3 regions of the Arthrobacter sp. E70 genome follow, and region 3 is predicted to be linked to each of the others. Evidence: riboswitches for the same ligand, from Rfam matches in the RefSeq annotation. Region 3 holds a riboswitch; each other region holds the start of a gene.
What was found. A riboswitch is a leader RNA that binds a small molecule or an ion and turns the genes downstream of it on or off. The one in region 3 is predicted to bind S-adenosylmethionine.
Positions count from the first base shown of each region.

Region 1 (4,208 bases), on a different contig from region 3:
GATCCGGCCCAACAAGAAGGGCTCCCGTCCGCGCACCAAAGACCGGCCCAGCCACGACGACGCCGTCACCGGACGCATCATTACCGTGGACCGCGGCAGGTATACCGCGGTGGTGGGCGAGGATTCGGACAACGAACGCGTGGTGATCGCCGCGCGGGCCCGTGAGCTTCGCCGCTCGCCGGTAGTTGCCGGCGACTTCGTCTCGCTCGTGGGGGATGTCTCCGGCGCCCCCGACACCCTCGCCCGGCTGGTGAAGATCCAGGACCGGCACACGCTCCTGCGCCGCAGCGCCGACGACACAGACCCCGTGGAACGTGCGGTGGTGGCCAACGCGGACCAGCTGGTCATCGTGGTGGCCGCCGCCAACCCTGAGCCACGCACCGGCTTTATCGACCGGGCGCTGGTGGCGGCCTACGACGCCGGGATCGAGCCCATCCTGCTCGTCACCAAGGCCGACGTCCGGGATCCCGCTGAGCTGCTGTCCAACTACACGCACCTGGACTTCCCGGTGATCATCAGCCGCACCGCCGATGAGCAGGCCTCGGGTATCGACGCCCGCTCCGACGATGGCCTTTCTGCCCGTCTCGACAGCACTGCAGTGGCGGCGCTGCGGGCCCACCTCGACGGCAAGGTCACCGTGATGCTTGGCCACTCCGGCGTCGGCAAGTCCACCATGGTGAACGCACTGACAGGTGCCGAGCGGGCCACCGGTGGCGTCAACGCCGTGACAGGGCGTGGACGGCACACGTCATCGTCCGCGCTGGCCCTGCGGTTGGCTGACGCCCCGCCCGGCAGCTGGATCATCGACACCCCCGGCATCCGTTCCTTCGGCCTGGCGCATGTGGATCCGGACAGGATCCTCCGGTCCTTTCCGGACCTCTCCCCCGGGATCGAAAACTGCGAACGCGGGTGCAAGCACACCGCATCGGCAGTGGACTGCGGCCTGGATGACTGGGTGAACAACGGGCACGCAGGTACCACTGGTCCCGCCCGGCTCGCGTCCCTGCGCCGACTGCTCGGCACGGATCCGAGAATGGAAGCGCAGGAAACCAAGGAACTCGGCAGCGTCAACTGACGCAGCCGAAGGTCCCGGCAGAGGCCGGGACAGACGGTAGTTTGGAACCATGATCCAACCCGCTTCGAGCTACAACGATGACCTGCGCCTGGCCCATGTCCTGGCCGACTCCGTGGATGACCAGACCATGAGCCGCTTCAAGGCCCTGGACCTCCACGTCGAGACCAAGCCGGACCTGACGCCGGTCACCGACGCGGACAAGGCCGCAGAGGAAGCCATCCGCGGCCAGCTGTCCCGTTCACGCCCGCGCGATGCCGTCCTGGGCGAGGAGTTCGGCAGCACCGGCCACGGCTCGCGGCGCTGGATCATCGACCCCATTGACGGGACCAAGAACTTTGTCCGCGGCGTCCCGGTCTGGGCCACCCTGATTGCACTGGTGGACGAGGGCGAACCCGTCGTGGGCGTGGTCAGCGCCCCGGCCCTTGGCAAACGCTGGTGGGCAGCAAAGGGCATGGGGGCGTACATGGGCCGGTCCCTCGCGGCCGCCACGCGGCTCCGCGTGTCCAACGTATCGAAACTTTCGGATGCCTCCCTTTCATACTCCAGCCTGACGGGCTGGAAGGAACGCGGGAACCTGGACGAGTTCCTTGCCCTGACGGAGGACGTGTGGCGGACCCGCGCATATGGCGACTTCTGGTCCTACTGCATGGTGGCGGAAGGCTCGGTGGACATCGCCTGCGAACCGGAGCTGAACCTGTACGACATGGCAGCTCTGGTCCCCATTGTCGTGGAGGCGGGCGGCCGGTTCACGTCCCTGGAAGGCGAGGACGGCCCGTTCGGCGGCAACGCCCTGGCCACCAACTCGATCCTGCACTCGGAGGTTCTGCACCGCCTGAACCCCTATTTGGACGATCTGCTGTAACGGTCGCCGTACCCCTCTGGAGCCGAATATTGCGACGCCGGACGCCCCCTGAAGGAGTCGTCCGGCGTTCTTTATTCGGCAGGCGTAACAAACGCCTTAACAATTGCCCCGGCTTCAGTCCGGGCCGTTCCATGTTCTACGCTTTTATGCAGGTCACGAGTGCCAGCGCAAAACCCCGGTTTGCTGGCCGGCAACCCTCCATTCGCGGTGGGGTGCCCCGGGTGACGACCAGGCCGGTCCGGAGCGGATGCGGCAAGCGCGGATTCCTGTCATGTCGGGGTCCTGATACAAGTGAGGTCTCTGTGACAACTGCCACCGTCTCCCCCAGCACTGCCATCGCCGAAGGATCGGCCGCCTTCAGCGCACGCCAGGCCGCCGGCCACCCGCTCGCTGCCGTCACCGGCGCTGAAATCCAGGCACCCCTGATCACCGGCGGACATGTCCGCTATGCCAACCTCGACTACGGCGCATCCGCACCGGCACTGTCCTTGGTCTCCGCGTACCTGAACGAGATCCTGCCCTATTACGCGAGCGTGCACCGCGGGGCCGGCTACGCCTCCCAGATCAGCACCTCGGTGTACGAGAACGCGCGGAGCATCGTCCGCGACTTCGTGGGCGGCCGCCCTGACGACTCGGTCATTTTCACCCGGAACACCACGGATTCGCTCAACCTGCTGGCTGGCTGCCTGCCCGTCACCGACGGCCGCGTTGCCGGCGAGGTCCTTTACCTGGACATCGAGCACCACGCGAACCTCCTGCCGTGGCAGGGCGTGCCGCACCGCAGCATCGTGGCCGCGGACACCATCGCGGGAACCATCGAGGCAGTCAGGGCCGAGCTGGAGCAGGGCGGCGTCAGCCTGCTCGCAGTCACCGGCGCCTCCAACGTCACCGGCGAGATCCTCCCCATCCGCGCACTGGCCGCGCTGGCCCACCAGCACGGCGCACGGATCGTGGTGGACGCGGCCCAGCTCGCCCCACACCGCCGCGTGGACATCAGCGCGGACGACGTCGACTACCTCGCCTTCTCCGGGCACAAGCTCTACGCGCCCTTCGGCTCCGGCGTCCTGGTGGGGCGCCCCGACTGGCTTGACGCCGGCACCCCGCACCTCGCCGGCGGCGGTGCAGTCAAGGAAGCGAGGCTCGACGGCGTCAGCTGGGCGAGAGGGCCGGCCCGCCACGAGGGGGGCTCGCCGAACGTGCTCGGCGCCGCCACCCTTGCCCGCGCCACGCAGGTCATTGCCGGGCTGGACCAGGACCGCTGGCACGCGCACGAGTCCGCCATCCGGTCCTTCCTGGTGGAAGGCCTCCAGGACATCGAGGGTGTCACTGTCCACCAGATCTTCAAGGACACCAACCCGGAAACGGACACCATCGGCGTCGTCAACTTCTCCGTGGAGGGTTATGACGCCGGCCTGGTGGCCGCCTACCTCTCGGCCGAACACGGCGTGGGACTGCGTGATGGCCGCTTCTGCGCGCACCCGCTGCTGAAGCGGCTCGGGCTGCCGTCCGGCTCCCTGCGCGCCAGCTTCGGCGTCGGATCCAGGCTGGAGGACGCGGAGCGGCTCCTCGACGGCATCCGCACCCTGCGCAGCAGCGGGCTGGGCTGGGACTATGTCGTGGATGCAGGCCGCTGGGTGCCGGCCAATGACTTCCGCACCTACCCGCACTGGGCGCCCAATACGCCAGGCACCGCCGGCGCCGCGCCCTGCACGGAGGACTGACCGGGGGCTAAGCACGGGGCCCTGGCCCTGCGCCTTCCGCACCAGCTTGCCTGCGCCGCCATGCGGTAAATTCAAAAGGTATCCATCGGCAGCAGGTGAAGGAGGCCACGCGTGGTCCGGGGCGGTCCCAAACTCGATCACGGGCGGCGGCAGGAGCTTGGGCAGAGCTTCCAGGACGGCGGCAGGCACTACCAGCGGGTCCGGCCCGGCTATCCCCTGGAATCGGCCCGGTGGCTGGTTCCCGAGCACGCCCGCGACGTCCTGGACGTCGGCGCCGGTACCGGAAAGTTCACTGCCTTGCTGCTGGAGATGGGCCTGGACGTCACGGCCCTCGACCCCTCTGCGGACATGCTCGCACAGCTGAAGGCCCACTGCCCTGCCGCCACGGCTGTGACGGGGACTGCCGAGGCGACCGGCCTGCCCGGGGCGGGCTTCGACGTCGTTACCGTGGCCCAGGCCTGGCACTGGTGCGACCCCCTGGCCGCGAGCACTGAGCTCGCCCGGGTCCTGCGGCCGCACGGAACCCTCGGCCTGGTCTGGAACCAGCTGG
Region 1 covers NZ_JBYQFR010000003.1:182,014-186,221, reverse strand. The annotation lists gene rsgA (ribosome small subunit-dependent GTPase A) at 1-1,075, shown strand, start outside; gene hisN (histidinol-phosphatase) at 1,125-1,937, shown strand; SAM riboswitch class IV at 2,089-2,202, shown strand; gene AC3IMC_RS04710 (aminotransferase class V-fold PLP-dependent enzyme) at 2,240-3,658, shown strand; gene AC3IMC_RS04705 (class I SAM-dependent methyltransferase) at 3,770-4,208, shown strand, end outside.
Region 1: it holds a riboswitch for S-adenosylmethionine, as region 3 does, so the genes downstream of both, AC3IMC_RS04710 (aminotransferase class V-fold PLP-dependent enzyme) here and AC3IMC_RS09660 (bifunctional o-acetylhomoserine/o-acetylserine sulfhydrylase) in region 3, are expected to answer to the same signal.

Region 2 (4,208 bases), on a different contig from region 3:
GTTCAAGGTGAACCGGCCGGATATCTGGAACACCCGCCTGCAGGACAAGCGCCGCGCCTCGTTCGAATAGCCCTGCCTCAGGCGCCGGAACGCGCCGCCTGCCCGGTGAGCTGCGCTTCCAGCCCGGACAGCAGGATCGCGAGCCCCTGGTCCAGCTCTGCCTCGCCGTCGTATTCCGCGAGGGCAGGGGCCAGGGCGCGGAGCCGCGGAAAGTCCCTTGCGGGCAGGCGGTGGAGCCCCAGGCGCAGGAGCACCTCATTCTCCTCCGGATCCACCACGAACTCCTGCATTTCGTTGAGGATGTGGCCGTAGAGGAAGCCGTAGTAGGCGCGGTACACGTGGAGGGAGTCGGCCGGTTCGAAACCCGCCGCCACCAGCAGGGACAGGATCTGTTCCAGTGGCCTCAGGGTGCCCAGCGGCCGGAGGCCCAGCGGGGTGGAGAGGGGCCGCGTCACCAGCAGGGGCACCACGTTGGGGTGCCGGAGCGCTTGCCGGCGCAGGCTGTGGGCAAGCTTCCGAAGCTGCGCCTTCCAGTCCGGGTCCGCGGGTTCTATGGAGAGGTCATTGAGAACAAGCTCCGCCACACCGTCGAGCAAAGCTGCGCGGTTTTCAGCGTAGCGGTACAGGCTCATGGGATCCCGGCCGAGCTCCTGCCCCAGGCGGCGCATGCTCAGCGCTTCCAGGCCTTCGGCATCCACCAACTCGAGGGCTTTGGCCAAGACAATGTCCCTGCTCAGCCTGGTTTTCGGGTGGCCGCTCCTGGGAGTGACGGCGGAAGTCATCGCGTGGTCCTCATTGCCGGGCAGCCGTCCCGCCGTAACCGGGACTGTTGCCTCATATCTGGTCTACGGGTAAAGTCTACAGTGTAGACAAGGTGGTGACAGCACCCTGCGCTCCCCGATCTTCCAGGGGTTTGCACCTACGCAATCCTTTGCCCCCTAGTGCAGGGCATCGAGGTTCGCCGCTGCAGCCTGACGGCGGCACAATGCACCGAGCGAAGGGAGCCGTCATGGCACATTCGCAGTTCGACCAGTTCCTCCAGGAAGCCACCTACTTCGACCAGGCGTCAGAATCCACCCTTGACCGGGACCGGTTATTTGGCCTGTACATGAGCTGGTGCTTCATCAACCAGCAAGTACCCGGGGGCGAATCCAGTTTCTGGTCAGCCATGAAGGACAAGATCCCGGCAGGCCGCAAGGGCCTGCGGATGACGGGTCCGGCCGCGGCCGACTACATCGTCACCACCTATCCCGAACTGGTGTAGGCCTGCACGCGAACAACCCAGGGCCTTCACATAGTGGTAAGGGGAATGAATGCTGTGGCGCCGCGGGTGCCGCAGCATTTTCATGCCCGCGGCAAAATCCGACCACGCGCCACGGCCGCGCGGAGGGTGCCGTTCAATTACGGAACATGACGACGGCGGCGATGCGGCTGCGCGCCCCAGATGTTACGTTTTTGGGGAGTAATGAGTACCGGCGTTAAGCCCTGACTGGCCGGTCGGCAACCCTCCCTTTCGCGGCGGGGTGCCTCAGGTGAATACTCGGCATATCGACCGATTCGAGCTGCAAGCGTGGGAGAAGGAGATCCGTCGTGCCTGACGCACCCGCCACTGAAGAAAAACTGTCCTACCGCCTGATCAGCGGGCCGGACAACCGGGAATTTTGCGAGCGGATCTCCGCTGCCCTGGACGAGGGGTACGTGCTGCACGGCAGCCCGGCCGCCACCTTCAATGGCACCAGCGTCATCGTGGCCCAGGCAGTGGTCCTGCCGGCCGCGATCGCGTCCGCCGACGCCGCCGTGGCCACCGCCGTCGATGAGCTGGACGGCGAATTTGAGGGCGAATTCGACGGCGAGGGCCACGCATGAGCTACGCCGGAGACCTGACACCCCAGGAAGCCTGGACCAAGCTCGAGCAGGGCGCCATCCTGGTGGACGTCCGCACCGAAGGCGAATGGGCCCACATCGGCATTCCGGACACCAAGGCCACGGACAACGATCCGCTCTTCATCCAGTGGACCTTCCGCGGCGGCATCCCCAACCCCGACTTCCTGAAGGACCTCAGGGAGCAGGCACCCGAGGACCCGTCCGCGGAACTGGTATTCCTGTGCCGCTCCGGCGCGCGGTCCGTCGCCGCCGCCATTGCCGCCACCCAGGCTGGCTTCACCTCGTACAACGTGCTGGAAGGCTTCGAGGGGGAGCCTGACCGCTACGGCGAACGGACCATCAACGGCTGGAAGAACCGCGGCCTGCCCACCAACCTCGGAAAGAACTAAGTGACCTTCAATCCAGACGCCTCCGGATGGAGCGCCGACACCCAGGCCGTCCGCGGCGGACTCGACCGCACCAACTTCCAGGAGACGTCCGAGGCCATCTTCCTGAACTCCGGGTTCGTCTACGAATCAGCGGCCGCGGCAGAACGCGCCTTCACCGGCGAGGACGAACGGTTCGTCTACTCCCGCTACGGCAACCCCTCCGTGGCAACCTTCCAGGAACGGCTCCGCCTGCTGGAAGGCACCGAGGCATGCTTTGCGACGGCGTCGGGCATGTCGGCGGTCTTCACCGCGCTGGTTGCCCTGCTGTCCGCCGGCGACCGGGTGGTTGCCGCCCGGTCACTGTTCGGTTCCTGCTTCGTCATCCTGAACGAGATCCTCCCCCGGTGGGGTGTGGAAACCGTCTTCGTGGACGGCCCCGACCTGGACCAGTGGCGCGAGGCGCTGTCCCAGCCCACCACCGCCGTGTTCTTCGAGTCACCGTCCAACCCGATGCAGGAAATCGTGGACATCGCGGCCGTGAGCGAACTGGCACACGCCGCCGGGGCCAAGGTGGTGGCGGACAACGTCTTCGCCACTCCCCTCCTGCAGCGCTGCGGGGACCTGGGCGCGGACGTCATCGTCTACTCCGGCACGAAGCACATCGACGGCCAGGGCCGGGTGATGGGGGGTGCCATCCTGGGAACCCAGGAATTCATCGACGGCCCCGTCAAGCAGCTGATGCGCCATACCGGCCCCGCACTCTCCCCGTTCAACGCCTGGGTCCTGACCAAGGGCCTGGAGACTATGGGCCTGCGCGTCAACCACTCGTCCGCGACAGCCCTGCGGCTCGCTGAGTGGCTGGAGCAGCAGCCGGCCGTGAGCTGGGTGAAGTACCCGCTGCTGAAGTCCCACCCGCAGTACGATCTGGCGGCGAAGCAGATGAGCGCCGGCGGCACCGTCCTCACGCTGGAACTCGCGCCCTCTGCGGGCCGGTCCGGCAAGGAGGCTGCGTTCGCCCTGCTGGACGGGCTGCGGATCATCGACATCTCCAACAACCTGGGCGACTCCAAGTCCCTCATCACGCATCCGGCCACCACCACACACCGGGCCATGGGGCCGGAGGGCCGCGCTGCCATCGGGCTGAGCGACGGCGTGGTCCGCCTCTCGGTGGGGCTTGAGGATGCTGATGACCTTATCCGCGACCTGGAACAGGCGCTGAAGCAGATCTAGCTTCCGCCGCTCCTCCGCACTTTAATAGGCAGCGGAGGCGAAGGAGGCAAGCCATGGGCCAGTCACAGCCATATGCCAGGGCGGGAGCGGTGAGCACCGCGGCGAGCGCGTGCTGGCTGCTGGGGATCGCGATGGTGGGCAACGTCCACGCCACCAAAAGCGCCGAGCAGCGGCTGGCCATGCTGGAACGCCACCGCGGCCTCTGGACACTGGGACAGTTCCTCGCCGCAGCAGGAACGGCGGCGGCACCCCTGGGATTCGTGCGGCTTGCCCGGCGGCTGCGGCAGGAAGCAGGCAACGCGGAATCAGAAACCGGGCCTGCCCGGGCCGGACAACTGGCGACCGTCGCCGCCGTCGCCCTGCTGGCGGGCAGCCCCCTGTTCGTCTGGGCCCTCGCCGTCCGCGCCGCGGACATCGAGAAATTTGCCTATCGAAGGGGCGCTGCGTGGCCCTTCCTGGCGTACGCCAGCCTCCAGACCTGCGGCGTCGGCCTGCTGGGCGCGGCACTGCAGGCCTCCCCCCTCAAGGGCGGGACCGGGCTGAGCGCCGCTGCCAGTGCACCGGTTTTTGCCGGCATCCTCCTGCGCTACAAGGACATTCCGCCGTTCGTGTTCTACCTGATGCAGATCGCGGTCGGCGTGAAGCTCCTTCGTTTCAAGGGAGCCCCCGGGGACGGCTAGGGCTGGCGCACCCGCAGCAGTTCCGGGGCCGCCTCCACCTCCGCGA
Region 2 covers NZ_JBYQFR010000001.1:95,793-100,000, reverse strand. The annotation lists gene AC3IMC_RS00435 (pyridoxamine 5'-phosphate oxidase family protein) at 1-70, shown strand, start outside; gene AC3IMC_RS00430 (TetR/AcrR family transcriptional regulator C-terminal domain-containing protein) at 78-782, opposite strand; gene AC3IMC_RS00425 (hypothetical protein) at 1,010-1,264, shown strand; SAM riboswitch class IV at 1,462-1,577, shown strand; gene AC3IMC_RS00420 (DUF1737 domain-containing protein) at 1,591-1,866, shown strand; gene AC3IMC_RS00415 (rhodanese-like domain-containing protein) at 1,863-2,273, shown strand; gene AC3IMC_RS00410 (O-succinylhomoserine sulfhydrylase) at 2,274-3,482, shown strand; gene AC3IMC_RS00405 (hypothetical protein) at 3,536-4,162, shown strand; gene AC3IMC_RS00400 (glutamate--cysteine ligase 2) at 4,159-4,208, opposite strand, start outside.
Region 2: it holds a riboswitch for S-adenosylmethionine, as region 3 does, so the genes downstream of both, AC3IMC_RS00420 (DUF1737 domain-containing protein) here and AC3IMC_RS09660 (bifunctional o-acetylhomoserine/o-acetylserine sulfhydrylase) in region 3, are expected to answer to the same signal.

Region 3 (4,208 bases):
CCGGTAATAACGTGTGCGCCCGCGGCGGGAGACCACACCACCTCTCCGCCCTGGAAGTACTGCTTCGCGCCGCCACCCACGAGGCCGCCGATTTCGTCGGTTGTGGGGTAGCCGAGGCCGCTGGCCGGGCCGCCGGCGTTGTCCCACGTGGCGCCGATGCCGCCCTTGGTGATGTGGGAGCCTGTCGCGGCGTTCCAGGAGATCTTGCCGTACTGGAAGCCCTGCATGACGCCGCCGGGAATCGGTGCATACTCGTCGGTGGTGGGGTAGCCGAGGCCGCTGAGCGGGCCGCCGGCGTTGTCCCAGGTGGCGCCGATGCCGCCCTTGGTGATCCGGGACCCCGTGGCCGCGTTCCAGGAGATCTTTCCGAACTGGAAGTTCTGCATGACGCCACCGGCCATCGGTGAGTATTCGTCCGACGTCGGATAGCCAAGGTCGCCGTCCTGCGCGCCGCTGCCCTTCCACGTCGTGTTGATCCCGTTGACAACCGCGAAGGCAGCCGAGCCGGGCAGGTAAGCGATGATTCCGTGCTCGAACTCCTGGTACGAGCCGCCGAACCGCTGGTTCGTAACCTCATTGGCGATAGGAAGCCCCACGATCCCGGAGACTTCGGCGTACTTGTCCGCTATGGGACCCTGGACGGCGTACGTCCCGGTGTTCGCCGTCGGCGGCACTACATGCAGCAGGCGGTTGGGTGTTCCTGCACTGGCATTGGCGATCGTTCCGGTGACGGACGAGGAATTCAGGGCCGAGGCAACCTGGGAAGGGGTCAGTGACGGGTTCTTCGCCAGCAGGAGCGCTGCTGCGCCGGCCACGTGCGGGGTTGCCATGGACGTCCCGCTGAGTGAAGCGGTAGCGGTTGAGGAGGTGTACCAGGTGGACGTTATACCCACGCCCGGGGCGTACAAATCCACGCAATTGCCGAAGCTGGAGAAGCTTGCCTGCCGGTCCGAGGAATCGCTGGCAGCGACTGTGACGGCCGCCGGCAGGCGCGATGGGGAAGTGGTGCATGCATCGACGGCGCTGTTCCCGGCAGCAACAATCGCAGGAATGCCGTCACTGATGACCGCCTGCACCGCGGCGTCGAGGGTGTTGCTCGCCGGGCCGCCAATACTCAGGTTCACCACGGCCGGCGCTCCGTCGCGGTGGTTTGCAACGACCCAGTCGAGCCCTGCAATCACGTCCGAGTAGAGGCCGCTACCGTCGCAGGCGAGTGCCCGCACCGGAATGAGGGTGGCGGATTTTGCCATACCGTAAACCGAGCCCGCGATGGTCCCGGCCACGTGCGTACCGTGGCCGCTGCAGTCGCTTGTTCCGAGCCCGTCATTCTTCGCGGTCCACCCTTGCGCAACCCGGCCGCCGAAGTCGACGTGCGACGCGAGGATCCCGGTGTCCACCACGTAGACGCTGACGCCCTGCCCGGACGCCGGGGGCGTGTAGGTCCCGGAAAGCGGAAGTGCCATCTGGTCGGAACGGTCCAGTCCCCAGGGCGCATTCCGCTGTGTCTCCGAAACCGTGACGGCATAGTCGGGTTCCACGGCGATCGCCCGTCCGGAACGGATCATGGCGGCGGCCTGCGCGGCCGTCGCCTGGACGGCTGCGCCCTTCAGCACCGTTTCAAACGTACGGACGACGCCGATGCCCTGGGCGCGTAGGGACCGCACCTCGCCGGCAACGTCCGTCCCGGCCGCGAAACGCACGAGGTAGCGCCCGTTGTCGCTGGCTTCGGGTGCGGCAGGAGCCGCCGACGCCGCGGGCGGGGACACCAGCCCGCCTGCCACGGCAACGAGGCCAACAGCCAAGGATGGCAGGACGGTGCGGAGAGCCTGGCGGAACAACTGGGGCAACGGAATCCCGATCCTTTTGTGCGTTGGAGAACTGTGCTGTGGAACTTTCCCACAGCGAATCTATCCGACAGGCCGGGGACAACAGCCGAACCTCGGTGAATCCTGCGGGTTCCCTGTGGAACTTTGGCGAAACTTCCGTGGAGGCAAGGGAAAGACCACATCGGCGGGACGACGCGGGACCATGTTCGTCACAATCCTGTTCCCCACGGCCGCTCTGTTCCTACACTGGGCCCAGGTCATGAGTGCCAGCGCCAAGCCCCGGCTCGCTGGCCGGCAACCCTCCATCCGCGGTGGGGTGCCCCGGGTGAGGACCTGGTTGTCCGGCGCCGGCCGGACAGCAAGCGCGGCCCGAGGTGCTCCCAGCATGCCGGGCCCATGTCAAAGGAGCCTTGAATGTCCAACGGATGGTCCTTCGAAACCCGCCAGATCCACGCGGGGCAGGAAGCGGACAGCGCCACGGGTGCCCGTGCGCTTCCTATCTACCAAACCACGTCCTTCGTCTTTCCCACGGCAGAAAGCGCCGCCAACCGCTTCGCCCTGGCCGAACTGGCGCCCATCTACACCAGGATCGGCAACCCCACCCAGGATGCCGTGGAGCAGCGGATCGCCAGCCTCGAGGGCGGCCTCGCCGCGCTGCTGCTGAGCTCCGGGCAGGCGGCCGAGACCTTCGCCGTCCTGAACATCGCCGAGGCCGGCGACCACATCGTGGCCAGCCCCAGCCTTTACGGCGGCACCTACAACCTGTTCGCCCACACTCTCAAGAAGTTCGGCATCTCCGTTACGTTCGTGGAAGATCCGGACAACCTGGACCAGTGGCGTGATGCCGTGCAGCCGAACACCAAGCTCTTTTTTGGCGAGGTGGTGTCCAACCCCCGCCAGGACGTCCTGGACATCGAAGGCATCTCCGGCGTCGCCCACCAGGCTGGCGTGCCCCTCATTGTGGACAACACCCTGTCCACCCCGTACCTCATCCGTCCCCTGGAGTGGGGAGCAGACATCGTGATCCACTCTGCGACGAAATACCTGGGCGGCCACGGATCGGCCATCGCCGGCGTCATCGTCGATTCCGGCAAGTTCGACTTCAGCAAGGATCCGGAACGGTTCCCCGGCTTCAACACCCCGGACCCCACGTACAACGGCCTCGTCTATGCCCGCGACCTGGGGGAGGGCGGCGCGCTCGGGGCCAACCTTTCCTACATCCTCAAGGCCCGTGTCCAGCTGCTGCGCGACCTTGGATCGGCAGTCTCGCCCTTCAACGCCTTCCTGATTTCCCAGGGCCTGGAAACGCTGAGCCTGCGCGTGGAACGCCACGTGGCCAACGCCACCGAAGTGGCGCGCTGGCTGGAAGGAAGGGACGACGTCGAATCCGTCGCCTACGCGGGGCTGCCCTCAAGCCCCTGGTACGAACGTGGCCGGAAGTACGGTCCCAAGGGGACAGGCGCCGTCGTCGCCTTCAATCTGGCCGGCGGCGCGGAAGCGGGCAAGCGCTTCGTGGACGCCCTGGAACTGCACTCCCACGTGGCCAACATCGGTGACGTCCGCTCGCTCGTCATCCACCCGGCGTCGACCACCCACAGCCAGCTCTCGCCGGAACAGCAGGCGGTTGCCGGTGTGACTCCGGGGCTGGTCCGCCTCTCCGTGGGCCTGGAGCACATCGATGACATCCTTGCCGACCTCGAAGCGGGCTTCCGGGCAGCCAAGGGCGCAGCAGAGGCCTAGCGCACAACGCAAAAACATGCACCGGCAAGCCGGGGAAGTCACAACCAGTCACACTCTTGGTCCGGAGCGGGGTGTATTTCGTACACTCGAACCAGGTCATGAGTGCCAGTGACAGCCCCGGCTTGCTGGCCGGCAACCCTCCTTCCGCGGTGGGGTGCCCCGGGTGAAGACCTGGCCTGCCGGTCAGACGACGGCGGGCAAGCGCGTAGAAGAGGTCCTGCCATGACGGTTACCGTCGCCCGTACCACCATCCCCGAACACGGAATTGTCCGCTACGCCTCCATTGGAGGACTGGAACTGGAAGCCGGGGGCTACCTGCCCGACGTTACGCTGGCCTACGAAACCTGGGGAACACTGAACGCCGACGGCAGCAACGCGGTCCTGATCGAACACGCCCTCACCGGCAGCACCCACGTGACCCGCGGCGACACCGACGAGGAAGGCTGGTGGGAGCAGCTGGCCGGGCCCGGCGCACCGGTTGATACGGACAAGTTCTTCGTGGTGTCCATCAACATCGTGGGCGGCTGCTACGGCTCCACCGGACCATCCTCACCTGCCCCCGACGGACGTCCCTGGGGTTCTCGCTTCCCGCTGGTGACCCTCCGGGACAGCACTGTGGCGGAGGCCCGGCTGGCGGACCTG
Region 3 covers NZ_JBYQFR010000006.1:162,423-166,630, reverse strand. The annotation lists gene AC3IMC_RS09665 (S8 family serine peptidase) at 1-1,847, opposite strand, end outside; SAM riboswitch class IV at 2,082-2,197, shown strand; gene AC3IMC_RS09660 (bifunctional o-acetylhomoserine/o-acetylserine sulfhydrylase) at 2,241-3,566, shown strand; SAM riboswitch class IV at 3,661-3,776, shown strand; gene metX (homoserine O-acetyltransferase MetX) at 3,789-4,208, shown strand, end outside.